DNA from 4 places in the Burkholderia sp. Ac-20353 genome. Region 1 is predicted to be linked to each of the others. Evidence: predicted binding sites of a transcription regulator. Region 1 holds the regulator's gene; each other region holds the start of a gene.
What was found. The regulator sigma-54, encoded in region 1, starts transcription at its own class of promoters, with help from an activator protein. The targets are predictions, from matches to a motif close to TGGCANGNAANCTGCTTT.

Region 1 (7,922 bases):
GCACACGTTCACGCATTTCAAGCTCGAGATCGAGCCGCGGCTGAGCGAAATGGGTGACGGCGGCGCGCTCGTCGCGCAGGACGCACAGACTGCGTGGGTGCCGCTCGCCGGGCTCGACGCATATGGCGTGCCTGCGCCGGTGCGCAAGCTGCTCGACGGATTGAGCGGTTCACTGCTGTAACGCAACGCGCTTTGACGCGACGCGCGGGTCGCGCGCGGAGTGCGCCCGCGAAGCGCACCTGCAAAGCGCACCCGCAACGCGCACCGGCCTTCGCGCTCAGAGCCAGCCGTGCCGGTTCAGCACGTGATGCACGGCGTCGATGCGCGCGCCGACATCGGGAAACTCCATCAGCTTCTGTCGCGCGCGCAGGTCGAGCGGCAGCAGTTCCGCGAGACGGTTCGACACCCAGCTCGGATCGTCGAGCCGGAACGGTTCGCAGAACGGCAGCTTGTCCTTTTCCTTGTCGATCTTCTGCTTTAGCGCGTCGATGATGCGTTCGAGCACCTCCGCGCACGCGCCGAACTGCGCGAGCGCCTGCTCGCCCTCGAGCGGAATGTCGTCGGGCAGCGGCTCCGCGATGCCGACCAGCAGCCCGTTCGCCTCGACGCGATGCGACAGCAGCTCGAAGCGCTGCGTGCCGATCGCCTGCAGGAACAGCATCCCGAACTCGCCGGTGTCGCATTCGACGATGCGCGCCATGCAGCCGATCGTTTCGGGTACCGACACCGCACCTTCCTGCGCGACTTCCGGGCCGCTCTTCAGCAGGCAGACGCCGAACGGCGCGTCGTCGCGCAGGCACGCGCGCGCCATGTCGAGGTAGCGCGCCTCGAACACCTTGAGCGGCAGCAGGCCGCCCGGAAACAGCACCGTATGGAGGGGGAACAGCGGCAGGTCGAGCAGGGTGGTCGAGAGAGAGGACATGGCGCTTTCGGAGAAGCGGCGTCGCTAAGGTCTGGCGACCTCGGCCACGAGCCGCGACGACGCGTCGACATCCACGGGCGCGTCACGATGCCGCACGATCACGTTCGCCTCGCGCGCGAGGCGCGCGGCGAGCGTTTCCGCGATGAACACCGAGCGATGCTGGCCGCCCGTACAGCCGATGGCGACGGTCAGATAGCTACGGTTGTCTTCGCGGAAGTGCGGCAGCCATTTGATCAGGAACGCATGGATGTCGTCGATCATCTGGTGGACGATCGGCAGTGCGTCGAGAAACGCGATGACCGGCTGGTCGAGCCCGGTGAGCGGGCGCAACTGATGGTCGTAGTACGGGTTCGGCAGCGCGCGCACGTCGAACATCAGGTCGGCGTCGAGCGGCACGCCGCGCTTGAAGCCGAACGATTCGAACATCAGCATCAGGTCGTCGTTCTTCTGTTCGATGAAGCGCTTGACCCAGGTGCGCAGCACGTTCGCGCGCAGGTTGCTCGTGTCGATCTGGTGGCCGAACTCGGCGAGCGGCGCGACGAGTTCGCGCTCGCGCTCGATCGCCTCCTCGAGCGACGACAGCAGGCCGATGTCCGCGTCGTGCGATGGCGAGCCCGACAGCGGATGACGGCGGCGCGTTTCGGAGAAGCGCTGGATCAGCGCGGGGGTGCTCGCATTGAGGAACAGCACGCGCAGATCGTGATCGCGCGACAGCGTACGGATCAGGCCGGGCATTTCGTCGAGCGACGCGCTCGAGCGCGCGTCGATCGCAACCGCGAGCCGCTGCTGGCCTTCTTCGGCGAGGTAGCGGGTCAGCTCGGGCAGCACTTGCGGCGGCAGATTGTCGACGCAGTAGTAGCCTGCGTCCTCCAGCGCATTCAGCGCGACGGATTTGCCGGAACCGGAAATGCCGGTGATGAGAACGATGCGCATGGGAAGCAGAAAATCCTGACGGTTCATCATAGCACCGGCACGACGCGCCCGCGCTGCGCGACGGGCCGCAGCGGGCCCGTTGCTGGTGTGAGCAGGCCCTATACGAGCTTGCCGGGAAACTGACTATCGGGATCTTGCATCGCGAGTCGTTGCCGATCCATGAAATCACGCAACGTGTCGATTCCGCGCAACTGCAGGATCGTGTTGCGGACCGCTGCCTCGACGAGCACCGCGAGGTTGCGGCCGGCCGCAACCTGGATCGTGACCTTGCTGATCGGCAAACCGAGCACGTCGACGGTCTGGCTTTCGAGCGGCAGGCGCTGGAACTCGCCGTCCGGGCGCCGCACGAGCTGCACGATCAGCTTCAGCTTCATCTTCCGTCGCACGGCGGTCTCGCCGAAGATGGTCTTGATGTCGAGCAGGCCGAGGCCGCGCACTTCGAGCAGGTTCTGCAGCAGCGGCGGGCAGCGCCCTTCGACGAAATCGGGGCCAAGACGGACGAAGTCGACCGCGTCGTCGGCGACGAGGCCGTGGCCGCGGCTGATCAGCTCGAGGCCGAGTTCGCTCTTGCCGAGGCCCGAGTCGCCCGTCAGCAGCACGCCCATCCCGAGGATGTCGAGAAACACGCCGTGCAGCGTCGCGCGCGGCGCGAGGATGCGCGACATGTAGAGGCGCAGGCTGTCGATCACCGCGGCGGCCGACATCGGCGTCGTGAACAGCGGGGTCGACGAGCGCGTACAGCGCAGCACGAGTTCGGGCGGCGCCGCGGCGCCGCCGGCGACGACGAGGAACGGCGGCTCGAGGGCGATCAGTTCGGCCATGTGGCGCGAACGGTCTTCGTCGGTCTGCCGCTGGTAGTAGTCGATCTCGGCTTCGCCGAGCACCTGGATCCGGTTCGGGTGGATCAGGTTCAGGTGGCCGACGAGGTCGGCGCTCGAGGTCGCGTTCGCGACGGTGTCGGCCGAAAAGCCGCGCTCCCAGCCTTCATGCCCCGTCAGCCAGCTGAGCTTCAGCGTGGCCGCGTTGTCGTCGAAGATGCTTTGGGCGTTGATGCTGGACGTATCCATGAGTCCGTCACTCCAATGAGCCGGTGCGCGCGCGTGGCGACGGGCGTCGCCTTGCCGGGCCGGCGCCGGGCGGCCCGGGACGGCGGCTTGCGCCGCCTCGTTCGGGAAAATGTACCGCCCGGATCAACTCAAGGTTGCCACTGAGTGAGCAGGCGATGCAACTCGGCGGGGTCCGTTTCGTTGTGCAAACGCTCGCGCGCGTCGCGGTCGGACAGCAGTTGCGCGATTTCCGACAGGATCTCGAGATGCTGCTGGGTGGCTTGCTCGGGGACGAGCAGGAAAATCAGGAGGGAAACCGGCTGGCCGTCGGGCGCCTCGAACGGAATCGGATCGGCGAGCCGCACGAACGCGGCGAGCGGATGCTTGAGGCCCTTGATGCGCCCGTGCGGAATCGCGACGCCTTCGCCGAGCCCGGTCGAGCCGAGGCGCTCGCGCGCGAACAGGTTGTCCGTGACGGTGCTGCGGGCAATGCCGTTCTGATTCTCGAACATCAGCCCGGCTTGTTCGAACACGCGTTTCTTGCTGGTGACGGAGAGGTCGATGACGACGTTCTCTAGGGGCAGGATTTTGGCTAGGCGATTCATGTTGGCAGGCGATTGGGCGGCCTGGGGTCTCCTCGCGGCGGCAGACTGATTTTCCATGTTCGGCGATATCAAGGCGTTTGGCGATGGCGACCTGCGAGGCACGGCGACCGTACCCAACGCCCCCCGGCCCCCCCGGCAAATAACCGGAGCATTATAGAACACAGCCGGGCGCGTGGCGCGAAGCGGCCGGGCGGCTCGCGCGAGCCGCTCGCGGTGCCGGCAGTGCCCGCAGTGTTGCGCCGGACTACAAAAAAAACCGCCCGGCGAACCGGGCGGCATGCTGATGCGGTGTGCGCTTATTGCGGCGGCACTTCGATCTGTTCGATCGCCGGCTGAAGCTTGATCGGATCGTGCGCGTGCGTTTGCAGGCGCTCCATGTGCTTGACGACCTGGCGATCCAGCTTGTCGATCAGCAGATCGATCGCCGCGTACAGATTGCCGTTCGCGCTTTCGACGAAGATGTCCTTGCCCTTCAGATGCAGATTGATTTCCGCGCGTTGCTGCTTGTCCTTTTCCTTGTGGTTGTCGACCGAGAGAATCACAGTGCCATCGATTACCTGATCGCTATGCCGTAGCACCCGGTCCAGCTTGGTGATCACGTATTCGCGAATTGCAGGCGTGACTTCGAGATGATGTCCACTGATCTTCAGGTTCATAGTGCTTCTCCAAGCGAGTGGCCACCAGTCCGCGTTGTTGCGGTCGTCCGGTCGACTTGCCCGTGCCGCATCCGCGATGCGGCAGATGACGGACAGGTCGCCCGGCCTTACCCCGTGTGCGCGGTGGCCGGAACACGCCTGCCGCCGGGCAGGCAGCAGGCTTAAAGAGACTTGCGCAGATTGACTGCCGGGATCTTGAGGGCTTCGCGATATTTTGCAACCGTGCGGCGCGCAACCACGAAGCCTTGTTCTGCCAGCAGTTCGGCAATTCGGCTGTCCGAAAGAGGCGATTTTGTGTCTTCGGCTCCTATCAGTTGCTTGATGAGGGCACGGATGGCGGTCGACGATGCGGCGCCACCGGTGTCGGTCGAAACGTGAGATCCGAAGAAGTACTTAAATTCAAGCGTCCCGAACGGGGTCAGCATGTACTTCCCGGTTGTCACACGGCTGACAGTCGACTCGTGTAGGCCCAGCGTATCAGCTATTTCCCGCAAAACCAAGGGGCGCATCGCGATTTCACCGTGCGCAAAGAAATTCTTCTGACGTTCGACAATAGCCTGCGCAACACGCAGGATCGTGTCGAAGCGCTGCTGGATATTCTTGATCAGCCAGCGTGCTTCCTGCAGTTGTTGCTTGAGCGAACCCGCGGACGGATCGCCGCGGCTGTTGCGCAGGATGTTCGCGTAGAGGTTGTTGATCCGCAGGCGCGGCACGACTTCCGGATTGAGTTCCGCCTGCCAGCCCTGGCCGACCTTCTTCACCATGATGTCGGGCACGACGTAGTCGGCCTCGGCCTTGCCGTACGCGGCGCCGGGGAACGGTTCGAGCGAGCGGATCAGCGCGTGCGCGTCGCGCAGCGCGTCGTCGGTCGCCTTCAGGTGCTTGCGCAACCGCGTGAAGTCGCGCGCGGCCAGCAGCTCGAGGTGTTGCGACACGATCTCGAGCGAGAGCGTGCGCGTCGGGGACGGATCGAGCCGCAGCAGCTGCAGCTTCAGGCATTCGGACGCCGAACGAGCCCCGACACCGGCCGGATCGAAGCTGTGCAGCAGCGCGAGCGCGGCGTTCAGCTCGTCGCAGTCGACCTCGAGTTCGGGCGGCAGATCGGCGAGCACCTCGTCGAGCGTCGCGGTCAGGTAGCCGTCGTCGTCGAGCGATTCGATCAGGAACATCACGAGCGCGCGGTCGCGCGGCCCGGCCTGCGTGACGCGCAGCTGCGCGGACAGGTGGTCGCGCAGCGACGTCGCGGCTTCCTGCACCTGCAGCGGCGGCAGGTCGTCGTCGTCGGACGCGCCGCTCGCGCGGCCGAACTCGTCGAGGTTCCATTGCGGACCGTCGCCGCTGTCGCCGCTTGCGTAGCCGTCGTACTCGTCGGCGCCGGCAGGCTCGTCACGTTCCGCGCGCTCGCTGGTCTGGCCGCTGCCGTTGGTGGCCGACATCGGCTCGGGGTTCGACGCGGGCGGCGTCTGCGCGATCAGCGAACCGTCCGCTGCAACGCGCAGCGGGCTCGCGATCCATTCGTCGTCGTTCTCGAGCAGCGGATTCTGGGCGACCGCCATCGCCACTTCCTGCTGGAGTTCGAGCGTCGACAGCTGCAGGAGCCGGATCGACTGCTGCAGTTGCGGCGTCAGCGCCAAGTGTTGCGACAGGCGGAGTTGAAGGCTGGCTTTCATGGCAAGGAGGGAGTCATACCCGGAGTTTGCCACGACCCACCGCATTGGGCCATCCGCGATTACGCGCGCCGCCACGGCCGCGTGAAAAGGGGCACGGCCCCGCGCGGCGGAGCCGGGCAGGGCCGTGTGGCGCGTTGCCGTGAACGCGCGTTACGTGTGCTTTAAGTGCGCTCTAAGTACGCGTCAAGTGCGAGTTACATGCGGAAGTGTTCGCCGAGATACACGCGGCGCACGCTTTCGTTCTCGATGATCTCGCTGGGGGCGCCGGCCGCGAGCACCGAGCCGTCGCTGATGATGTACGCGTGGTCGCAGATGCCGAGCGTTTCGCGCACGTTGTGGTCGGTGATCAGCACGCCGATGTTGCGCTGCTTCAGGAACTTGACGATCTTCTGGATCTCGAGCACCGCGATCGGGTCGACGCCCGCGAACGGCTCGTCGAGCAGGATGAAGCTCGGGTTGGTCGCGAGCGCGCGTGCGATCTCGACGCGGCGGCGTTCGCCACCCGACAGCGACAGCGCAGGGTTCTCGCGCAGGTGGCCGATCTGCAGCTCGTCGAGCAGCGCTTCGGTGCGCGACGCGATCGCGTCCTTCGACAGCCGCTTGCCGTCGTCGCCGAATTGCAGCTCGAGCACCGCGCGGATGTTTTCCTCGACGGTCAGCTTGCGGAACACCGATGCTTCCTGCGGCAGGTACGACAGCCCGAGCGATGCGCGCTTGTGGATCGGCAGCAGGCTGATCGAGCTGCCGTTCAGCGAGATCTCGCCCGCGTCGAGCGGCACGAGGCCGACGATCATGTAGAACGACGTGGTCTTGCCGGCGCCGTTCGGGCCGAGCAGGCCGACGACTTCGCCGCTCTTCACGTCGAGCGACACGTCCTTGACGACGGTGCGCGAGCCGTAGCGCTTCTTCAGGTTGCGGACGACGAGCGAGCTCGACGTGCCGGCCGGCTGGCGGTTCGGTAGCGCGTTCATCAGTCCGGCGCTCCCTGGATCGTCGACGACGGCGCGAGCTTGGCCGGCGCGCCCGTCAGCGGCGCGGGGCCGCCGTTCTTCGGCGACAGCATCGCGCGCACGCGGCCGTTCGGGTTGCCCGGCGCGGCGACGTCCTTGCCGCCGCGCGCGGTGTAGAAGTCGCGCTGGCCGTCGTACGTGACCACGCTGCCGTGCACGGTGTCGGCGATCGTCGTCGTGCCCTGCAGGCGGCGCACGGTCGCGGCGGTGGTGAGCGTCGTCAGGTCCTGCTTGCCGTCGTAGTCGATGCGCTCCGCGTCGCCGTCGATGTATTCGTCGAGGCCTTCGCGCTTCTGGCGGAACGACGCGTGTTTCTTGCCGCTGCCGTATGACGTGGCGTACTGGTAGCCTTCCGGATCCTGCCGCACTTCGACGCGATCACCCTTGATGACGATCGTGCCCTTCGTGATCACGACGTTGCCGGTCGCGACGGTCACCTGCTTCAGGTCGTCATAGGTCAGGTTGTCGGCCTCGACGTTGATCGGCTTGCTCTGGTCGGCCTTCTCGGCATGGGCGAGCGGCGCCAGCCCGACGAGCGGGAGCGCCACGAGCGTCGCGGCGAGCGCGGCGCGGACGGCGCGCGCAGCGCCGCCGGTATTCTGACGAGGGAACGATTCGTTCATGCAATCACGTGAGGGATGCGTCACCTGGGTTGAGCTTTCGAGCCGCCGGACGTGTCCGCCGCGGCAATCGTGCCGCGCACGTTGCCGTAGAGCTCGATGACCCGGGTGACGTTGTTGTACTTCATGCCGTCGGTCGCGTTGACGAGCGACAGGCCGCGCTGAAGTTTAACCGGCTTTTCGGTCTGGATCACATCATCATTGACGAAGATCCGGAAATGCTGGGAATCGGCCTGCATCTGCGGATCGCCGCCGCCCGCCGCGCGCAGGATGCGCGCGTCGTCGTACAGGTCGACGACCGACACGTCGCCGTTGACGGTGCCGCGCTTCGCGGTGGTCGTCACGATCGGCCTGCCGGGCTGGAACGCGCGCATCGCGGGCGCGGTCAGGTCGCTCGATTCGGTGTCCTCGAAGTGGATCAGCTTCGTCGCCGTCAGCCGGTACTGGGTCGCGCCGGACT
Region 2 (5,392 bases), on a different contig from region 1:
CGGTGCTCGCTGCGCCGCCCACAGTGCCGGTGACAGTATTCAGCAAACCGGTAACCGGCGCGAGAGGGTTTGCCCCGCTTGTGCCGCCCGCCGCGCTGCCCAATGCGCCGGTCACCGTGGAGACGAGACCGGTCACCGGCGCAAGCGGATTGCTGCCGCCCGCATTGCCCAGAAGACCCGCGACCGGCGACAGCGAATTGCTTGCGCCGCCCGAGGTTGCGCTGCCGCCGGGCGCGCCGACCGGCGTCGAGCCGAGACCCGACAGCAGGCCGCCGAGCGGGTTGGTCGAGCCGGAACCCGACGTCGTGCCGTTCGGCGAGCCGTTCTGCACCGTCGCGGTCGAGCCGCCGACGAGGCTCGTGATCAGGCCGGGAATCGGTGCCGCGCCGTTCGGGCCGTTCGGATTGACGAGGCCGCCTGCATTGGTCACGGTGTTGCCGACCGTGCTGACCAGCTGGCCGACATCGCCGACGAGCGGCTGCTTCGATGTGCCCGCAACCTGTTGGCCGGCCGAGCTGATGGCGCCGCCGATCTGGCCGAGCAGGCCGGACACGGGTTGGCCGAGGCCGGTCGTCGTGCCGACCTGCTGCGTGAGCTGGCCGGCGGTGATCACGAGCGGCGTGATCGCCGAGCTGATCGGCTGCGTGATCTGCTGAACGGGGCCCGACGACAGCGCGGAGCCGACCGTGTTGCCTGCGGCGCCAAGGCCGTTGGCAACCGTGTCGAGCACGGTGCCGACAGGCGTCGTGACGGGCGCGAGCGGCGACAGCGGGCCCGAGCCGAGCGCCTTGACGGTCTGGCTCAGGCCGGACACGGTGTTGCCCGTCGCGCCGACGACGTTGCCGAGGCCGGCAACCGTCGTGCCGACCGGGTTCTGCGTGGAGCCGATCTGTCCCAGCCCGTTGCTCGCTGCGTCAGCGGCCGCGCCGAGAATCGAGCCGGTGCTGGAGACGGTTTTGCCGAGGCCTTGCGTCACGCCGTTGCCGAGAACCGGCAGGCTCACGCCGCCGATCGTGCTGCCGAGATCCGTGGCGGTCTGGCCGGTCGTGTTGACGACACCGGTCGTGCCCGTCTGCGTCGGGGTGGGCGGCGTCGGGTTCGGGCCGCTCGTGCTGCCGCCGTTGTTGCTGCTGGTCGTCGGCGGCGCGCTTACGCCACCGCCGCCGCAGGCGGCCAGCACGCAGGCGGCCGCGAATGCGGTGACGGGGATGCGCCACTGACGCAGCGCGGCTGACGTGAGAGAACGTTGCTGGGACATGATTGACTCCTCGCTGTCTTGTCGATGAATGGAACGAGCGGATTTACTTGCCGTGCACGCCACCGAGCAGGCCGCCGATCAGCGACGTGACGGGTGCGAGCGGATTCGACGACGTGCCCGGGTTCGTGACGGCGCCGGTGCCGCCCGACAGCCCGGACGTCACGCCGCTGACCGCGCCGGTGACGGTGGACACGGCGCCCGTGACGGGCGCCAGCGTGTTGCCGCCGCTGGTGCCGCCCGTTGCACCGCCGAGTGCGCCGGTCACGGTCGAGACGAGGCCGGTGACGGGTGCGAGCGGGCTGCTGCCGCCAGCGCCGCCGGTTGCACCGCCGAGTGCGCCGGTCACGGTCGAGACGAGGCCGGTGACCGGTGCAAGCGGGCTGCTGCTGCCGCCGGTCGCGCCGCCGAGTGCGCCGGTGACGGTCGAAACGATGCCCGTGAGCGGCGCGAACGGGTTGGTGGCGCCGCTGCCGCCGGTCAGCAATCCGCCGACTGCCTTCACGGTGCCGCCCGTCGACGAGACGGTGTTGCCGAGGCCGGTCGTGACCGGGTTGCCGCCCGTCGATGCGATCAGCGCGCCGGCCTGGTTCAGGCCATTGCCGAGCGTGCCGAGCACGGTGTTGAGCGGTGCGCCGAGGCCCGTTGCGGTGCCGATCGTCTGGGTCGTCGTGCCGACCATCGTCGTGATCGGCGTGATCGCGGAGCTGACGGCCTGCGTGACTTGCTGGACCGGGCCCGTCGACAGCGCGTTGGTGAGCGTGTTGCCACCGTTCGCGACGGCGTTGCCGACCGTCGACACGAGACCGCCGACGGCGCCGGTGACGGGCGCGAGCGGCGACAGCGGACCGCTGCCGAGGCTCGTGACGAGATTGCCGGTCTGCGTGACAGCGCCGCCGAGCTGATTGACCACGCCGCCCGTGCTGGCGACCGTGATGCCGACCGGATCCTTGGCCGCGCCGAGCTGGCCGAGACCGTTGCCGATGCCGTTGCCGAGCGCCGACACCGCGCCGCCCGCGCTTTGCAGGATGCCGCCCGCGGCTTGCGTCGTCTGCGGGTTGACGCCCGGCAGCGACTGGCTGGCGACGACGGTGCCGAGGCCCGACACGGTCGAGCCGACATTCGTGACGAGGTTGCTGCTGCCTGCGAGGACATTCCCCACCGCGTTCGACGACACACCCGACGTACCGCTCGTGCCGCTGCTCGTCCCGCTCGTGGTTCCGCTCGTCGAGCCACTGGTGCTGCCACTCGACGAGCCGCTCGTACCGCCCGACGTGCCGCTCGTTGAGCCCGAGCTGCCGCCGCCGGACGTGGAAAGCGCATCGCTTGCGCCCGAGTTCGAGCCGCCGAGGCCCTTGCTGATCGAACCGGAGCCGCCGCATGCGGAGAGGGAGAGCATGGCTGCCACGGTGGCCGTGATCAGAGTCGTCCGGAGCGCGCCATGAGGGAATACCTGAATGTCCATTTCGTCCTCGCATTAAATCCGTGTTGTGTTGGGTGATGCGCGGACTACTCTGCAACTGTCGTGCCATTTCGATGGTCGGCGGTTCGATGAATTGCTTTAAACGGGACAATTCCTTTCGGTAAAAGGACTTATACGAATTGAAAGATTGTTGAAATTGTTTGAGCGTCCTCGAATGAGAACGATTTCTGCGGCTCCGTAACGTAACGTCACATCAATCGCGTTACGGGCGTGACGTAACGTGGGCGTGCGAAAGCCGGGGAGGAGGGTCCGTCTGTTTTACTGATGGATTAGATGTGCACATCTAACCTATCGTTAATCCTTATGTGTAAGACGTACCGGAACGCCGTACAAATACGCCGTGCTTCGAGTCATTTTTTTCGATCCGCCGTTGAAAGGGGTTGGAAATTAATGGGGATCGGATATAAGATTCGTGGCGGGTGTAAGGATTGTACGAATTGGTACACGACGTTCGAGGAGGGTTCCTATCGCGAATGTTAACTTGCATCAAATGGTGATACAAACCCGTCGGGGCAAGCTATAAAGAAAGCGCACCTGGTTGTCGTCACGGCTGATGTGGCGAACGACGCGGGGCAAGGCCAAATATGCGGGACACGACAACGTATAAGCGGCCAAAGAGACATAGATTCAGGCACGAGGAAAAAAATATGAAAGCAATGATGATTCGCTTCCTTCGGGAAGAAGACGGGGTTACCGCGATCGAGTATGGTCTGATCGCGGGTCTGGTGGCCGTCGGCATCGTGGGGGCACTCACGTCTCTCAAGACCGACATTGTTGGCCTCTTCAATTCGATCGGTTCACAGCTGACTACCGCTGCAGGCTGAGCTTCGCGATTTGTCGCAATAACGGGCGAATCGTCACGGCGATTCGCCCGCTTCCGCGTCTGCGAGCGGTTTCAAGCGGTTTCATATGGCACTCCTATTCTGTACCGGGGTTTTCTTCGCCTGGGCGATGCTTGTCGCCCTGGGTGATATCCGATTTCGCCGCGTGCCGAACGTGCTCGTCGTGTTTGGCCTCGTCGGCGCATTCGGTGCGACGCTGGTTCACGCGAATCCGTTCGGCACGTCCGTCATGCAGGCATTAGTCGGCATGCTGGTCGGCCTGATCGGCCTTTTCCCGTTTTTCGCATTTCGCGTGATGGGCGCGGCGGACGTGAAGGTATTCGCGGTGCTCGGCGCGTGGTGCGGCGTGCACGCACTGCTCGGGCTCTGGGTCGTTGCGAGTCTTGCCGCGGGCATTCATGCGCTGGCGCTCGTGCTGCTGTCGGGAGCCTCGTTCGGTGCGCTGTGGCAGCGCGGCGCACCTGCGCTCGTGCTCGGCGGACGGCGCGCGACGCCGTATGCGGCATGCCTGACGCTGCCTGCGGCCGCGTGGCTCGGTTATCTGGTGGTTTCGGGGGGCGTACGATGAAACGACATTTTTCCCCACGCGCCCGGCGGCGCCAGCGCGGTGCGACCGCGGTCGAATTCGCGCTCGTGTTTCCGATGTTCTTCCTGATTTTTTACGCGATCGTCACCTTCGGCCTGATCTTCGCGGTTCAGCAGAACCTCACGCTGGCGGCGAGCGAGGGCGCGCGGGCGGCGCTGAACTACGTGCCGGGAACCACGACGACGGCCGCGCTGACCGCACGAGCGCAAAAGGCGCAGGGCATGGCGCTCGCGTATATCGCGCCGGGGCTCAAGCAGTATGTGGATGTTCCGGTTCCGACGCCGGCGTCGTGCAGCTATGACCCGAGCAACGCCAACCTGCATTGCGTGACGGTGACCGTGACTTACCGGTACAAGGATTCGCCGCTGGTGCCGAACATCCCGCTGCTCGGCATGGTGCTGCCCAATGCGTTGACGAGTTCGGCGACCGTGCAGATCCCGGATACCTATCTATGACGGAACGGAGCGAACGACCGCGTTCCGCATTTGACTTGCAGTCCATATCAATAACGACACTTACCGGGGCACCGATATCCCACCATGGCTAACCACTTGACGAAGATCATCGCCGGGCTGCTGATCGCAATCGCGATTCTCCTCGGGCTCTATGCGTGGATGCTCGGACGCCACGCGGCCCGCCCGGCAGACGCGCAGCCGCAGGCCGCGGCCGTGAAGACGGTGCCGATCGTGGTGGCGGCACGCGTGCTGCCCGCCGGCCAGCCGATTCCCGCCGACGCGTTGAAGGTGGGCCAAGCACCGGTCATGCCGACGGGCGGGTTCAGCGATCCGGCCGCACTCGTCGGCCGCGTACCGGCCGGCAACATCCTTGCCGCGTCGCCGGTGCTCGAGGGCGCGCTGACGTCGGGGCTCGCGGATCAGGTTGCGCCGGGCGAGCGGGCTGTCGCGGTCAAGGTCGACGAAACCAATGCGGTCGGCAACCGGCTGCGGCCCGGCAACTACGTCGATGTGTTCGTGAACCTGAGGCGCGACGGCGCCTCGGGCGGTCCGATGAGCGCGGAGATCCCCAATACGCAGGCGCGCCTGCTGCTGTCGAAGGTGCGTGTGCTGTCGTTCGGCGATGCGACGCCGGACAAGGACGGCGGCGGGACCGCGACGGGCGCCGTGCGTACCGCCGTGCTCGCGGTGCCGACGGCGCAGGTCGACGCGCTGACGCTCGGCGAAGCGAGCGGCCACCTGACGCTTGCACTGCGCAATCCGCTCGACGAC
Region 3 (7,922 bases), on a different contig from region 1:
CCTGTCGCGCGACGACCTGATGCGCCACGAGGCGGCGGGCGTGACGACCGACCTGTTCCCGAAGCGCGCGACGATGGCGGGCGTCGAGATGGCGCTCACCTACCATTTCGAGCCCGGTACGCCGCGCGACGGCGTGACGCTCGCGGTGCCGCTCTACGCGCTGAACCAGGTCGATGCGCGCCGCTGCGAGTGGCTCGTGCCGGGGATGCTGAAGGAAAAGGTGCAACTGCTGCTGAAGTCGTTGCCGCAGAAGCTGCGCCGGCACTGCGTGCCGCTGCCTGAATACGCGGCCGGCTTCGTCGAGCGGATGGGGCGCGAACGCTTTGGCGCGGGCGGGCTCGTCGAGGCGCTGATCGCCGACGTGCGCAACGAGACGCAGGTCATGATGAAGACCAGCGACTTCAAGCTCGAGACGCTGCCCGCGCACCTGTTCATGAACTTCAAGGTGATCGACGAGCATGGCCGCCAGCTCGCGATGGGGCGCAATCTCGCGCAGCTGCGCCAGGAACTCGGCGCGCAGGCGCAGCAGCAGTTCCAGAAGATCGCCGCGGCGGCGACGATCACGGCCGGCGGCGACGCCGATGTGTCCCCGTCTGCGCAGCCGTCCGCGGTCGCGGGCGCTGGCGCGGCCACCCAAAAGGGCGCTACAAGTGACAAGGGTGACAAGGGTGGCAAGACCGGCAAGGGCGCGCCGCCGCAGACCGCCGTCCCGGCGGAATCCGGCGCGACGGCGCTGTACGAGAACCTGACGACGTGGAACTTCGGCAAGCTGCCCGAGCTGCTGGAGATCCGCCGGCGCGGGCAGACGCTGTTCGGCTACCCGGCGCTCGTCGATCGCGGCGCGCATTGCGACGTCGAGGTATTCGATTCGCCGGAGGAAGCCGCGCGCATCCACCGCGCGGGGTTGCGGCGGCTGTTCGCGCTGCAGCTGAAGGAACCGATCAAGTATCTGGAGAAGAACCTGCCGGGGCTGCGCGAGATGGCGATGCAGTACATGTCGCTCGGCACGCAGGACGAGCTGCGCGACCAGCTGATCGACACCGCGCTCGATCGCGCGTGCCTGCAGGATCCGCTGCCCGACGACGACGCGAGTTTCCACGCGCGCCGCGATGAGGGTCGGAGCCGGCTGAACCTGCTCGCGCAGGAAATCGCGCGGCTCGTCGGGCAGATCCTCGCCGAATATGCGGGGCTCGCGAAGAAGCTCGCGCAGGCGAAGCCGTTCGCGTCCGCGCACGCGGACCTGCAGCAGCAACTGACCGCACTCGTCGGCAAGCGCTTCGTGATCGACACGCCTTACGCGCAGCTTGCGCATTTCCCGCGCTACCTGAAGGGGATCGCGCTGCGGATCGACAAGCTGAAGGCCGATCCGGCCCGCGATACGAAGCAGCTCGCCGAGCTGCAGCCGCTCGCGCAGCAGTACCAGCGCGCGGTGTCGCAGCGCGGCGGCGTCGCCGATGCGCGGCTCGCGGAATTCCGCTGGCTGCTCGAGGAGCTGCGGATTTCGCTGTTCGCGCAGGAGCTGCGCACGCCGATGCCGGTATCGGTGAAGCGGCTGCACAAGGTCTGGGAGTCGATGCAGCGCTAGGTGCGGCGCGCGGGGGCGGCTGCCGCCGCGCGCAGCAGGTACGAAACCAGACGTAAAAACCAGACGCAAAATAAAGACGCAGAGGGCGGGAACGCGGCGCGGCGCGCCTGCGTCCAAGTGGCGCATTTCCCGCTCCCGTCAACCGGTGGGGTGGGTCGTCCGTTCTACAATGACGGTTGTTCCTCGACGTGAGTCTTCATGCCCACTTTCCTTTCCCTCGGCCGCACGCTCGTGCTGGCCGCAGCTGCGCTGGCGCCCGTCGCCCACGCGAATAACGTCATCATCCTCAATTCGGCCGAAGCCACTCTTGCCCTGATCGATCAGCAGACCCGCCAGGTGGTCGCGACGATGCCGACCGGCAAGGAACCGCACCACCTGATGGCGACCCCCGACAATTCGTCGCTGATCGTCGCGAATTCGGTGTCGAACAGCCTGATCTTCGTCGATCCGAAGACGGGTAAGGTGCAGCGCACGGTCGAAGGGATCGAGGATCCGTACCAGCTCGGCTTCTCGCCCGATCGCAAGTGGTTCGTGTCGACCGGTCTGCGTCTCGATCGCCTCGACATCTACAGTTACGACGGCCACGATGTGAAGATCGCGAAGCGCCTGCCGCTTGCGACGATGCCGAGCCACCTCGCGTTCACGAAGGACAGCAAGACGGTGCTCGTGTCGCTGCAGGTGTCGGGCGAGATCGCGGCGGTCGACCTCGCGACGCAGACGGTCAAGTGGAAGATGCCGGTCGGCAAGGTGCCGGCGGGCCTGTGGCTCACGCCGGACGACAAGTACCTGCTGGTCGGGATGACGGGCGCGGATTACGTCGCGGTCGTCGACTGGCGTAACCAGAAGGTCGTGAAGACGATCCAGACCGGCAAGGGCGCGCACAACTTCCGCTCGCTCGCCGACGGCACGCACGTCGCGGTCACTAACCGGGTCGCGAACACGATCAGCATCATCGACGAGAACACGCTTACCAACGTCGGCGACATCACGGGCCTGCTGCCGGGTCCCGACGACATGGAGCTGGCCGCCGACAAGAAGACGCTGTGGGTGACGTTCCGCTTTGCGAAGAAGGTCGGCATCATCGACCTGCCGTCGCGCAAGCTGGTGCAGACGATTTCCGTCGGCCGCTCGCCGCACGGGATCTACTTCTACGACCGCGCGCCGTGGAAGGCCGCGAACGGCGCGTGACGCACGGGAGCGAACGATGCTGCACCTGATCGACGCGTTCGTGTCGAACATCCAGACCTGGCTGTACGTCGATATCGTGCAGCCGCTCCTCTTCAAGTTCGACATGATGGACTATGACGAGGACACCTACGACGCGCTGTACTGGGTGATCGTCGGCGCGCTGCAGATCGTCGCGATGTTCGTGCTGCTGCGCCCGCTCGAGGTGCTGTGGCCCGTCGAGAAGTGGGAGAACCGCCGTGCCGTGCGGGTCGACGTGCTCTACACGCTGATCGCGAAGCTCGGCATCTACTCGCTGTTCTTCTTCTTCGCGCTGCAGCCGCTGTTCGACAACTTCCAGGCGTGGCTGCGCCTGCACGGGATTGCGAACTTCAACCTCGACTACCTGTGGCCGGGCGTCACGTCGATGCCGATCGTCACGTTCGCGATCTATCTCGTCGTGCTCGATTTCGCCGGCTACTGGTATCACCGCTGGCAGCACAAGATCGGCGTCTGGTGGGAGCTGCACGCGGTGCATCACAGCCAGCGGCAGATGTCGCTGTGGTGCGACGACCGCAATCACCTGCTCGACGACGTGATCCAGTCGTGCTTCTTCGCGGCGATCGCGCTCGTGATCGGCGTGTCGCCGTCGCAGTTCGTCGTGCTGACCGCGCTCACGAACTTCGCGCAGAGCATTCAGCACACGAATGCGCGGCTGTCGTTCGGCTGGCTCGGCGAGCGCCTGCTCGTGAGCCCGATCTTCCACCGCCGCCATCACGCGGTCGGCTATGGTCACGAAGGCACCAAGTACGGCTGCAACTTCGGCGTGCTGTTCCCGTGGTGGGACATGATGTTCGGCACCGCGTCGTGGAACCGCACGGTCGAGCCGACCGGCATCCGCGAGCAGATCGAGGGCGTGTCGTACGGCGACGGCTTCTGGGCGCAACACGGGCTTGCGTTCGTGCGGATCTTCCGCCGCCTCGTCCCCGCGAAGCGCGGCGCGGCGTCGGCCTGAGCGCGGCGCCCGCCATTCCTCCCCGCCCGGCGATGATTGTTCCTGCGCCGGGCGTTCTTTTCCCGCGGCCCGCATGCGTTTTGGCGCATGCGGGCCGCGTGGTTTATCCTTTCCCCGTTTTTCTCCGTTGAAACAGGTCTGCATGAACGACTTGCTGCGTTCCTTCGTCCGCGCATTCGCGAGCGCACTGCACCCGCGCATGCTGTGGCTCACCCTGATGCCGTTCGTCGTGTCCGCGTTGTTCTGGGGCGTGCTGCTGTGGTTTGCGTGGCAGACGCTCATCGACGCCGCGCGCGGCGCGCTCGACAGCTTCGCGCTGACGGCGGCGCTGTACCGGGTGTTCGACGTGATCGGCATGTCGCAGCTGCATGCGGTGGTCGCGCCGTTCGTCGTCGTGTCGCTCGCGGTTCCGTTGATCGTGCTGACGGTGCTGCTGCTGATCGCGTCGATCTCGATGCCGGTCGTCGTCAAGCACCTGTCGAGCCGCCGCTTCGCCGAGCTCGAGATGAAGCGCGGCGGCACGTTCTTCGGCAGCGTGCTCAACGCGCTGGGGACGGCGTTCGCCGGCGTCGTGCTGCTCGTCGTCACGCTGCCGCTGTGGCTGATCCCGCCGTTCTTCGCGCTGCTGCCGCCGGTGATCGGCGGCTGGATCACGTATCGCGTGATGACCTACGATGCGCTTGCGGAGCACGCGAGCCGCGACGAACGCCGCGCGCTCGTGCAGCAGCACCGCTGGCCGCTGATCGGCATCGGCATCGCGACCGGATTTCTCGGCACGGTGCCGACCTTCATCTGGGTGTCGTCGGTCTGGATGATGGTGCTGTTTCCGTTCGTCGCGGCGGCGATGATCTGGGTTTACGCATTCATTCTGGTGTTTTCGGCGCTGTGGTTCGGCCATTACTGCCTGCGCGCGCTCGAGGACCTGCGCGCGACACCGCGCGCCACCACAATCGACATGGGGCAGGCATGAGTATCGGCATCATCATCATCGGCGACGAAATCCTTTCGGGTCGCCGGCAGGACAAGCATCTGGCGAAGGTCATCGAGCTGCTCGGCGCGCGCGGCCTCGCGCTCGACTGGGCCGAGTATGTCGGCGACGATCCGGCGCGCATCACCGCGACGCTCGCACGCGCGCGCGCATCGGGCGACATCGTGTTCTCGACGGGCGGGATCGGCGCGACGCCGGACGATCACACGCGGCAATGCGCGGCCGCGGCGCTCGGTGTGCCGCTCGAGCTGCACCAGGAAGCGAAGCGGCTGATCGAGGAGCGCATCCGCGAGACCCATACCGATCCGGAGACGCCGGTCGACTTCGAGTCGCCCGAGAACCAGCATCGCTTCAACATGGGCGTGTTTCCGCGTGGCGCGACGATCATCCCGAACGGCTACAACCGGATTCCGGGCTTCTCGGTCGGCGACCTCCATTTCGTGCCGGGCTTCCCGGTGATGGCCTGGCCGATGATCGAATGGGTGCTCGACACGAAGTATGCGCACCTGCATCACGCGACGCCGCATGCGGAGCGGTCGCTGTACGTGTTCGAATTGCCGGAATCGACGCTCACGCCGCTGATGGAGAAGATCGAGCACGACTTCCCCGGCGTGCGAGTGTTCAGCCTGCCGAGCGTCGGCGATGCGGAGCGGGGCGGGATCTATGCGCGCCGCCACATCGATCTCGGCGTGAAGGGCGAGCCGGAAGCGGTCGCGGCCGCGTTCGTGAAGCTGCGCGAGGGCGTTCACCTGCTCGGCGGCGACATCGTCGAGCCCGACGCGCCGCGCGGCTGAGCGCCGCGCCGTTCGGCATTCCAAAAGCCGGCATTTCCCGACGCGGGTATTTCCAAAAGCCGGTACTTCCAGAAGCAACGGGCCGCCGCCGTTCCGGTGTGCGGCCCGTCATCGGCATGTCATCGCCCGGCTCGACGATGGCGCAAGCCCCGGGTGTGGCGCGCGGGTGCCGTCAAGCACCGATCCACGGCAGTTTCCGGAAGCACCAGCCGTCGACGGTCTTGCGGTGGCCTTCGGCATCCTTGGTGCCCTCGAAGCCTTCGAGCAGGTCGAACGCTTTCGTGAAGCCGGCCTGCGCGGCGGCGACCGCCGCGAGTTTCGAGCGCGCGGCGCTGCGGCACAGGAACAGCACGGGCGTGCCGGGTTCGAGCGCCGCCGTCAACTGGGCGACGAATTCGGCGTTCGGCACGCCGCCGGGGTAGCGGGTCCATTCGAGATGCAGGTACTGGCCGTCGCCGACGAGCGGGCGGCCGACCCAGTCGAGTTCGGCGCGGGTGCGCACGTCGACGAGACGCGCCGACGGGTCGAGCTGCAGCAGTTCGAATGCCTCGGCCGGCAGCAGCGCGCCGGCGTAGTTGAGCGAGCCTTGCGCGCCGCGTTCGTTGGCCTTGGCATAAAGTTGTTCGAGCGTACTCATGGCAGGAGGTCTCCGTGTCGACCAGGTTCGGCGCTTCGGCGCTTACGCTGATCTCATGCAAAGTGATCGATCAAACGACCATTCTAGCGCGCCGCCTGCCGCCCGATGTCCGTGCGCAGCGTGGCTCGCGCACCGCACACGCGCTCACCAAAAAGGTGCAGAATGAGGCGAATGCACCAAAACGATTCCTTCCGATTGCCTGACAACGTGGATTGCACCATCGGGGTGCGTGCGTCGGAGCGGCGGTTGCGTGCGAAGCCCCGAAATCGCGCGGCGAAGCCCTGTCGCGGCGAGCCTCGGCGCGATTCGCGCCAATCCGGCGCATGCATGGCACGGAAGCTGCTTTATAGGATTCGGTCCAATCGGGGCACGCTGCGCGAAAGCCTGGCCCCGAGCAGCTCGATAAACGAGGCGGTCCCAGTCCGCCGGTATTGTTCAATCAGGAGAAGAGGTTATGAGTAAAACCGTCGCCGACGTCATGCAGCTCGTGAAGGACGAGGACGTCAAGTTTGTCGATTTCCGCTTCACGGACACGCGCGGCAAGGAACAGCACGTGTCGGTGCCGGTTTCGGCATTTGACGAAGACAAGTTCGAAAGCGGCCATGCGTTCGACGGCTCGTCGATTGCGGGCTGGAAGGGTATCGAAGCGTCGGACATGCTGCTCATGCCGGACCCGAACGCGGCGTTCGTCGACCCGTTCTATGAAGAGTCGACCCTCGTGCTGACCTGCGACGTGGTCGAGCCGGCCGACGGCAAGGGCTACGAGCGCGATCCGCGTTCGCTCGCGAAGCGCGGCGAAGCGTACCTGAAGAGCACGGGCATCGGCGACACCGCGTACTTCGGTCCGGAGCCGGAATTCTTCATTTTCGACTCGGTCCAGTGGAACACGGACATGTCGGGCTGCTTCGTGAAGATCAACTCGGAAGAAGCACCGTGGTCGTCGGGCAAGGAATTCGAAGGCGGCAACACGGGCCACCGTCCGGGCACGAAGGGCGGCTACTTCCCGGTCGCACCGGTCGACACGTTCCAGGACATGCGTTCGGAAATGTGCCTGCTGCTCGAACAGCTCGGCATCCCGGTCGAAGTGCACCACCACGAAGTGGCGGGCCAGGGCCAGAACGAAATCGGCACGAAGTTCTCGACGCTCGTCGAGCGCGCCGACTGGACGCAATGGTCGAAGTACATCATCCACAACGTCGCGCACTCGTACGGCAAGACGGCAACGTTCATGCCGAAGCCGGTCGTTGGCGACAACGGTTCGGGCATGCACGTCCACCAGTCGATCTGGAAGGACGGCCAGAACCTGTTCGCGGGTAACGGCTATGCGGGCCTGTCGGAACTGGCGCTGTTCTACATCGGCGGCATCATCAAGCACGCCCGTGCGCTGAACGCGATCACGAACCCGACGACGAACTCGTACAAGCGTCTGGTTCCGCACTTCGAGGCACCGGTCAAGCTCGCTTACTCGGCGCGCAACCGTTCGGCATCGATCCGCATTCCGCACGTGTCGAACCCGAAGGGCCGCCGTATCGAAACGCGCTTCCCGGACCCGATGGCGAACCCGTACCTGTGCTTCACGGCGCTGATGATGGCCGGTCTCGACGGGATCCAGAACAAGATCCATCCGGGCGAAGCAGCCGACAAGAACCTGTACGACCTGCCGCCGGAAGAGGATGCAAAGATTCCGACCGTCTGCGCGGGCCTCGACCAGGCACTCGACGCACTCGACAAGGATCGCG
Region 4 (7,922 bases), on a different contig from region 1:
AGCGTTTCGCGCGCGAGACGCGCCCAGAATCCTTCGTAATCGCTTTCGGCCTCGGCGGCGAGCGCGCGATAGGCTTCGATGCCGGAAATGGCCGCGCGGGCGCGCAAGTCGGCGGGCGGATCGAAAGTCCGGTGTTCGTGAAGGATCGATACGAGGGCGGTCACTGGGGTCTCCATGAAAATCGTGCGGTGAAGCTGTGGCAGGACAAAAGGCAACTTGCATGCCAGTTGCGCGATGACCGACGCTTGTGATCTCCGCAAGCGGTTTCTTGTACCGCGCGGGCGCCTGCGGAAGCGGTCGATCGCAAACGGCGACGCCCGCCCGAGCAGGGCTGGCGGCGCGCGGCCCGGCTCAGCGGCCGCGCAGCCGGCATCATGCAAATAAAAAACAGAGGAATGCGAATCGACGTGAGGATAGCCAGACGAGACAGGCAACGGCGTGCAATGCACTGTGACACTGCGCCGAAACGCATCAGTCGCTGTTGCAGGCATCAACAGGCGGAACGGCCGGCTCCGTTGTCATCCGATGAACGACCGGAGGCCTGGCAGCGTGTCGGATGCGCGGATGCGCTCGAGCGCCGATGCCTCGATCTGCCGCACGCGCTCGGCCGACAGGTTCAGCTGGCGGCCGATGTCGCGCAGCGAATACCCGTCGTCCGCGCCGATCCCGTAACGCAGCCGCAGGATCGTCGCTTCGCGGGCCGGCAGCCGGTCGATCTCCGCCGCCATCGCGTCGCGCAGTTGCGCCGCGCTGGCCGCGTCTTCCGGCGACGGCATCGCGCTGTCCGGCACGACGTCGCCGAGCGTCATGTCGCCCTCCGGCGATACGGGCACGTCGGTCGACACGGGCTCCTTGACGATCGCCAGCAGGTCGAGCACCTTCGCGACCGGCAGCCCCATCCGCGCGGCCAGCTCGGCAGGCGGCGCGGGGTCGCCCGCGTGCCGTGCATGGTCGCGCTTGATGCGCGACAGCTTGTTGATCGCGTCGACCGTATGCGTGGGCACGCGTATCGTGCGGCCCTGATCGGCGATCGCATGCGTGATCGCCTGCCGGACCCACCAGGTCGCATACGTCGCGAATTTGAAGCCGCGCCGGTGGTCGTAGCGATCGACGGCCTTCATCAGGCCGATATTGCCTTCCTGGATCAGGTCGAGAAGCTGCAATCCGCGATCGGGATACCGTTTGGCGATCGACACGACGAGCCGCAGATTGCTCTGGAACAGTTTCTTTCTCGCGGGCTGCATCGCGCGATCGATGCGTGACAGGCGCGCGTCGATCGCGAGCGTGATATCGAGCGGCAGGATCGACTCGCTGGCGAGATGCGTAAGCGCGGTTCGTGCTTCGATCAGCGCCGGTGCGCGGCGGGCGAGGGCAGTGCCGCATCCGGGATGCACGGCGATACATTCCTGGAGCCATGCGCGAACGTCGTCGCAGGGTGTGAACAGAACGCGACGCGGCGTATCGGCACGCATGCCCGATTCGGCCAACGTTTCGACGATGCGTTTTTCGAACTTGCGTGCTTGCGTCGCGCGCTCGCAAATCGTGCTGCCGATGCGTTCGATTGCGCGCGCGGTGAAGCGGATCCTGCCGGTCAGCGCAGCGGCCTCGCGCATCAGTGACCGGTAGGCGGCCGAAGCGAAGCCGTCGGCGCGCAACGCGTGATGCATCGCCGATGCAAGCGCGCCGGCGCGGTCGAGCGCTTCGACGACGGCATTGCGCCACGCCGGACTGTCCAGCGCGCGCTCGGCTTCGCCTTCCTGCGCCGGTGATTCCGTCTCCGAATCGGACGTGGTTTCGTTCCCGGGCGAATCCGCGGGCGATACCGCTGGCGGTCCCATGAGCGAATCCGCAGGCGGTCCTGCAAGCGAATCCGTGAGCGATTCGGCGTGCGTTTCAGCGCAATCGACGAACCCCGTCACGTAGACCGAAGCTGCCGCCTTTCCCGCGCGGATGTCGCCGGCGATCGACGCGATCGCGTCGAGCGCGGCCGGATCGCGGCTCAGCGCGTCGATGCACGCGGCGCGACCGCTTTCTAGTTGGAGCGCGAGCACGATCTCCTCTGCGCGCTCGAGCAGCGGTGTCGCGCTCATTTCCCGCAAATAGATCCGGACAGGATCGTTCGTGCGGCCCGCCAGCAGGTCGGCGGCCGCGAGCCGCGCCGACGCATCGGCAAGCGGTGGCGTCACCTCCGTCGCTTGCGCGAAATGACGATCGAGCGTCCACGCGGTGTGCGAGTCGACATGCTCGCGCACGTCGATGCCGAGCTCGCGGAGCATCGCCGCGGTGGCGTCGAAATCCGTGCCTTCGGCCGCATCGTCTGGCAACGCATCGACGATCTCGCCGCGCGTCACGTAGCCGCGATCGATGCCCAGCGCGATCAGCGCATGCAGATGCTCCGCACGTTCGGCGTCCGCGCCGCAGCGCGGCGCGCTCGCATGTGCGCGATCAAGCACGCTTCGCATAGACGTTGCACCAGCCTTCAGCGGCAACGGCCTTGCCCGCGAACATCGGGCACGTGCCGGAGGATTCGCCTGCGGCACCCTTGTAGAAGCGGCAATTCGCGCACGTCTGGCCCGCCTGGTACTTCGGAAACTTGCCTGTGTCGACGGTCGTTGCATTCGCGCGGTAGCCGAGCGACTTCGCGGTCGCGTCGTTTTCGTCGACGAGCGATGCGGCCGCGAATGCACGGGTTCCGGCTGCGAGCGTGACGCACAGGCCGGCCGTCTGAATGATGAACGTTCTGCGATTGCGGGAGATCATGTCGTTTTCCTGAATGAAATGAAAAGAGAAAGGCTGTCACGCGCGCCGGAAATGCTTCCCGGCGCGGCGAGTAGACCAAAACGAAGAGGCGGCGAAGATGCTGCGAAGCGGCGGGAATCTACTTGCGCGGTCCGGCGATGAGCGGCGCCTTCGACGCGTTGGCGATATCGGTCGTCAGCTTGGTCTTCGACGTGTCGTAGCCGTTCGAGTAAAGCAGGAACGCCATCAGATCCTCGTATTCCTGGGGTGTCATCTTGCCGGGGCGATCGGCCGGCATGTTGTTCGTCATGTACTGGTACACCCCGCCGACGGTGATATGCGACTTGCCTTCGGGCGCGAAGGCTTCCCCGCTCAGCGCGGGCGCGGTATTGCCCTCGAGCTGGTCGCCGTGGCATTTCGCACAGGCGTCCGCATAGATCGTCTTGCCATGCTGCACCTGCGCCTGGTCGAACGATGGTACGGCGTTGCCTTCATTGGTCGACACCTTGATGAAGCCGCCCTTCGCCGGCTGCTGTTGGGCGGATGCGACCGCGCCGTCGAGGAACTGGCCGGGCGCGCGCGTGCCGGCCGTGTGCGCGACCGCCGCCGGGAGGGTCCAGCCGCGCGTGAGCGCAGCGAGACGGCCGTTGTCGCTCATCCGGGACAACGTCGCGTCGATACGCTTCTGCAACGCTTCCTTGCCCGGTCCGAATGCGAACGAAAGCTGCCATTCCGAGTACGGCGACGACGTCGCCGCGATCTGGAAGCGCTGTTGCGGGTGCGCGCGCTGATACGCGACGACGCTCGGATACCAGACGATCGCGCGCTGCGCGCGGCCGTCGGCGAGCGCGGCGATCGTTTTCTCGCTCGTGTTTTCGAGAACGAAGCGGGCGTTGGCCTGTTGCGCGGCGATCAACTGCGAAGGGCTCCCATACGTGGCCGCGATCGCTTCCTTGGCGCCGGACGGTGCATGCGGATCGCGCAGCGAAACGATGACATAGCCGGAGCGCAGATAGCCCTGCGAGAAACTCATTCTGGATCCCGACGCATCGGCGATCTCCGAGCGCGGGAAGCCGGCGATCACATCGCAGTCGCGTTCGAGCGATTTCCGCAGTTCGCTGGCGGAGATGCCGTCGTCGCCGCCATCGTCGTCGACGCCGCGTTTGTTCAACGATGCGGCGACGCCTGCGGTGCGGAACACTTCGCGTGCGATGGACTGGTCGAGCGCCGTGGTCGGGCTGCCGGGCAGCGTGCAGATGCGTACGCCGGCCGACGCGGATGCCGGTGCAAGCGCCACGCCCACGGCGAGCAGACTGGCGACAGTGAGGGGAGTGAGGCGAGTATTCATGATCGTGTGTCCGGTTGAAGCGGTTGGGGTGTCGCGCCCGCATCGGGCGCATGCGGGCGCGACCGGGGCGCGAGCCCGATCAGTCGAGCGCGAAGACGTACAGGGTGCCGCCGCGCGGAACGTCCTTCGCGATGTCGGCCATCGGGCCGCCCCAGATCGGGTTCGCGCCGCCGTAGCCGGCGAGCACGGCTACGTATTCCTTGCCGTCGACCTCATACACCGACGGCTGCGAGATGATGCCGCTCGCGAGCTGCGGGCTTTCCCAGAGCACCTTGCCGGTTGCCGTATCGAATGCGTACAGGTGACCGTCGAGCGAGCCGCTGAACGCGAGGCCGCTCGCGGTGGTCGCGACGCCGCCGTTCCACGGCTTCTTCGTCCAGTGGCTCCACAGCTTCTTGCCGGTGTTCACGTCGATTGCGGTCAGTTCGCCGTAGCCCTCGCTGCCCGGTTCAGGCTTGATCTCGAAACCTTCGCCGAGATAAGGCAGGCCTTCCTGGTAGCTGACCGACTTGCCGGTCAGGCTCATGCACGCGTGCAGCGCGGGCACGACCGCGATGTTGCGTTCCTGGTCGAACGAGATCGACCACCAGTTCTTGCCGCCGAGGAAGCTCGGGCACGTTTCGATCGTCGTGCCGGCCTTCGGGAACTTCGATTCGTCCTGGATCGGCTTGCCATCGGCCGTGTAGCCGGTGACCGACGTCGCCTTCACGAACGGTGTCGCGTAGATCAGCTTGCCGGTCGTGCGGTCGATCGCGTGGAAGAAGCCGTTGCGGTCCGCGTGGATGATCGCGTCGTAGTCCTTGCCTTTGTACTTGATATCGGCAAGGACCGCCGCGTTCACGCCGTCGTAGTCCCACGTGTCGTGGTTCGTGTACTGGTAGTGCCACTTCAGGTCGCCGTTCTTCGCATCGAGCGCGAGCAGCGAGTCGGAATACAGGTTGTCGCCGGGGCGCAGCGCCGCGAGCCACGGGCCCGGGTTGCCGACACCCCAGTACAGCGTGCGCGACGCAGCGTCGTACGTGCCCGTGAGCCACGCGGCGCCGCCGCCGTGATCCTGCATCCCGTCGGGCCAGGTCTCCGAGCCCTTTTCTCCGGAACCGGGGATCGTGTAGCGTTTCCAGACTTCCGAGCCGTCGTCCGGATTCAGCGCGACGATATAGCCGCGAATCCCGTATTCGCCGCCGGACGTGCCGACGACGATCGCGCCGTCGAGCGCGAGCGGTGCGAGCGAGAACGAGTAGCCGAGGCCCGGCTCGAACATCTGCTTCTTCCAGACGAGATTGCCGGTCTGCGCATCGAGTGCCGCGATTTCGCCGCCCAGCATCGCGACATAGACATTCTTGCCGTACAGCGCGACGCCGCGGTTCACGACGTCACAGCACGCGGTCTTGAACGACGCGGCGCTGAGCTTCGGCTCGTATTTCCAGAGCTGCTTGCCCGTCTTCGCATCGAACGCGTAGACGTTGTCCTTCGGCGTGGTCACGAACAGGTAATTGCCGTTGATGATCGGCGTCGCTTCGAAGCCCTGCTTCAGTTCGGCGGGGAACTTGTAGGCCCACACCTGCTTGAGATTCTTCGCGTTCGACGGGTCGATCTGCTTGAGCGGCGAATGCGACCGGCCGTTGTAGGTGCGGTAGTAGGTCAGCCAGCCCGGATCGCGCTGCGCATCGGTCAGCCGCTGGTAGGTCACGGCCGGATAGTCCGCGGCCGCTTCGACGAGGCCGGGGTTCAGCGCGACGGCGGCTGCCGCCGCGATGCCGATCGTGGCCAGCCGGCTCGCTGAAGCCGAGAATTTCTTCATGGTTGTCTCCTGAGTCATTGTGGTCGCACCGCCGCGAAGGTTCCGTCGCGCCGGCACGGGTGGGGTTCCGGGCCGAGTGCGCTGCCGTTCACGCAAGTCGCATGCCATCGCGCCGCGCTGCCCGCGCGGCGCGGCGGACCGGGGCATCGCGGGTGGTGCGGTGGCGGCGGTGCTTCGTGCGGGCGTCGACGCAGGTGTTGCATTCAGGTACACCGTCGTGCGCGAGGTGTTGCCAAACATGACAGGTGGCGGGGCGCCTGTGACAGCGTGCCGCGCCGTTGACGGATGCCGCGCCGAACGGGCGTGCGGCGTTGGCGGCAACGTTGGAAGCGACGCAGGCCGGTGATCGTGCATGCGGTGCTGGCATGGTTCTCGCTGTCCTGTATCGCGGGGAGACATCGCCGTGCAGCACGCAATGCCGCGCGGCAGAAAACGAACAGGGAGACAGAGGGGAATGATCAGGAGACCAAAGGCAATTGGCGTGGATGGCGGGTGGCGGGACCATCGGGGCGTGCGGCGCGTTCAGTGTGTCGGTGCGACACTCGGTGCGATTGCGCTGTTCGGCCTGTCGCCGGCCGGCGTCCGCGCGCAGCAGAATGCGAGTGAGAACGCTTCGTCCAACACGGCTGCGCCGCCAGTCGCGCCGCAACCCGCCACCGACATACTGCCCGCAGTGGTCGTCGTCGGCACGACGCCGCTGCTCGGGATCGGCACGCCGCTGTCGAAGGTGCCCGCGAACGTGCAGACGGTGCGCGCGTCCGAACTCGACGCGCAGCACCGCGCGACGCTGACCGACTTTTTCGCCGCGAACCTGCAGAGCGTGACGATCGGCGACGCGCAGGGCAACCCGTACCAGACCGACGTCAACTATCGCGGCTTCACTGCGTCGCCGCTGCTCGGCACGCCACAGGGCCTGTCGGTGTTCGTCGACGGCGTGCGCGTGAACGAGCCGTTCGGCGATGTCGTGAACTGGGACATCCTGCCCGTGCAGGCGATCGACCGTATGCAGCTGATTCCCGGCTCGAATCCCGTATATGGACGCAATACGCTCGGCGGCGCGCTCGCGATCACGACGAAGAACGGCAAGTCGAGCCCGGGCGGCGAAGCGGAGGTATCGGGCGGCTCGTGGGGCCGCAAGACCGCGAGCGTCGAGCAGGGCGGCACGCTCGGCTCGAACCTCGACTACTACGCGACCGCGAACGTCGCGAACGACGGCGGCTGGGCCGACCACAACGCGAGCCGCGTGCGGCAACTGTTCGGCAAGCTGCGCTACACCGACGCGGACACCACGCTGTCGCTGGCCGCGGGCGGCGCGGACAACACGCTGTACGGCAGCCAGACGATTCCGCGCTCGTTCCTCGACAACCGGAAGCAGGCGTACACGTTTCCGGACCTGAACCGCAACAGCGCCGCATATGTGACGCTGTCGGGCGACCGCTTCTTCGGCGAGCACGTCGAGCTGAGCGGGAACGCGTACTACCGGCACCTGCGCAACGCCAACACGAGCAGCAACAACAACACCGACTTCGGATCGGTCGATGAAAGCGGCAATGTCGATACGCTGCAGGGCACCAACGCGCAGTCGACGATCGTCACCGACAGCTACGGCGGCAGCCTGCAGCTCACCTTGCTCGGCAAGCTCGGCGGGATGGCGAACCAGCTGATCGCGGGTGTCGCGGCCGATGTCGCGAACTCGAGCTACGTCGCGGCATCGCAGGACGCGTTTTTCACCGACTCGCGCGCGGCGATCGGCATCGGCGGCTTCGTCCCGCGGACGAATGCGAAGACGCGCAACGCGAACGTCGGCGTGTACCTGAGCGATGCGCTGTCGCTGACGCCGCACTGGACGCTGACGCTGTCGGGCCGCTACGACTGGTCGAAGGCGCAGATCGGCGACGCAAGCGGCGTGCAGCCGCTGCTCGACGGCAACCATACGTTCTCGCGCTTCAACCCGGCGGTCGGCGTGAACTGGAACCCCGTCGCGGGCTTCACCGCGTACGCGACCTACAACGAAGGGATGCGCTCGCCGACCGC

Region 2: G3N94_RS24625 (collagen-like triple helix repeat-containing protein) is a predicted target of sigma-54. The motif match lies at 2,769-2,786, and genes of this name have one in related genera.
Region 3: glnA (type I glutamate--ammonia ligase) is a predicted target of sigma-54. The motif match lies at 6,512-6,529, and genes of this name have one in related genera.
Region 4: G3N94_RS37575 (methanol/ethanol family PQQ-dependent dehydrogenase) is a predicted target of sigma-54. The motif match lies at 5,978-5,995, and genes of this name have one in related genera.

Annotation. Positions count from the first base shown of each region.
Region 1 is NZ_JAAGPL010000136.1:13,501-21,422, reverse strand. Features, by position in the region: gene mutY (A/G-specific adenine glycosylase) at 1-181, shown strand, start outside; gene G3N94_RS28555 (LON peptidase substrate-binding domain-containing protein) at 278-922, opposite strand; gene rapZ (RNase adapter RapZ) at 947-1,855, opposite strand; gene hprK (HPr(Ser) kinase/phosphatase) at 1,954-2,922, opposite strand; gene G3N94_RS28540 (PTS sugar transporter subunit IIA) at 3,051-3,563, opposite strand; gene raiA (ribosome-associated translation inhibitor RaiA) at 3,803-4,162, opposite strand; gene G3N94_RS28530 (RNA polymerase factor sigma-54) at 4,324-5,832, opposite strand; gene lptB (LPS export ABC transporter ATP-binding protein) at 6,027-6,803, opposite strand; gene lptA (lipopolysaccharide transport periplasmic protein LptA) at 6,803-7,465, opposite strand; gene lptC (LPS export ABC transporter periplasmic protein LptC) at 7,486-7,922, opposite strand, start outside.
Region 2 is NZ_JAAGPL010000096.1:26,018-31,409, forward strand. Features, by position in the region: gene G3N94_RS24620 (collagen-like triple helix repeat-containing protein) at 1-1,258, opposite strand, end outside; gene G3N94_RS24625 (collagen-like triple helix repeat-containing protein) at 1,302-2,720, opposite strand; gene G3N94_RS24630 (Flp family type IVb pilin) at 3,386-3,562, shown strand; gene G3N94_RS24635 (prepilin peptidase) at 3,648-4,148, shown strand; gene G3N94_RS24640 (TadE family protein) at 4,145-4,621, shown strand; partial or broken gene cpaB (Flp pilus assembly protein CpaB) at 4,706-5,392, shown strand, end outside.
Region 3 is NZ_JAAGPL010000109.1:18,780-26,701, reverse strand. Features, by position in the region: gene hrpA (ATP-dependent RNA helicase HrpA) at 1-1,585, shown strand, start outside; gene G3N94_RS26280 (beta-propeller fold lactonase family protein) at 1,784-2,773, shown strand; gene G3N94_RS26275 (sterol desaturase family protein) at 2,790-3,764, shown strand; gene G3N94_RS26270 (EI24 domain-containing protein) at 3,907-4,734, shown strand; gene G3N94_RS26265 (molybdopterin-binding protein) at 4,731-5,546, shown strand; gene G3N94_RS26260 (rhodanese-like domain-containing protein) at 5,719-6,183, opposite strand; gene G3N94_RS26255 (hypothetical protein) at 6,198-6,386, shown strand; gene glnA (type I glutamate--ammonia ligase) at 6,638-7,922, shown strand, end outside.
Region 4 is NZ_JAAGPL010000277.1:1,105-9,026, reverse strand. Features, by position in the region: partial or broken gene G3N94_RS37590 (acetyl-coenzyme A synthetase N-terminal domain-containing protein) at 1-164, opposite strand, end outside; gene G3N94_RS37585 (sigma-70 family RNA polymerase sigma factor) at 519-2,462, opposite strand; gene G3N94_RS42800 (high-potential iron-sulfur protein) at 2,446-2,760, opposite strand; gene G3N94_RS37580 (transporter substrate-binding domain-containing protein) at 2,879-4,087, opposite strand; gene G3N94_RS37575 (methanol/ethanol family PQQ-dependent dehydrogenase) at 4,167-5,888, opposite strand; gene G3N94_RS37570 (TonB-dependent receptor) at 6,343-7,922, shown strand, end outside.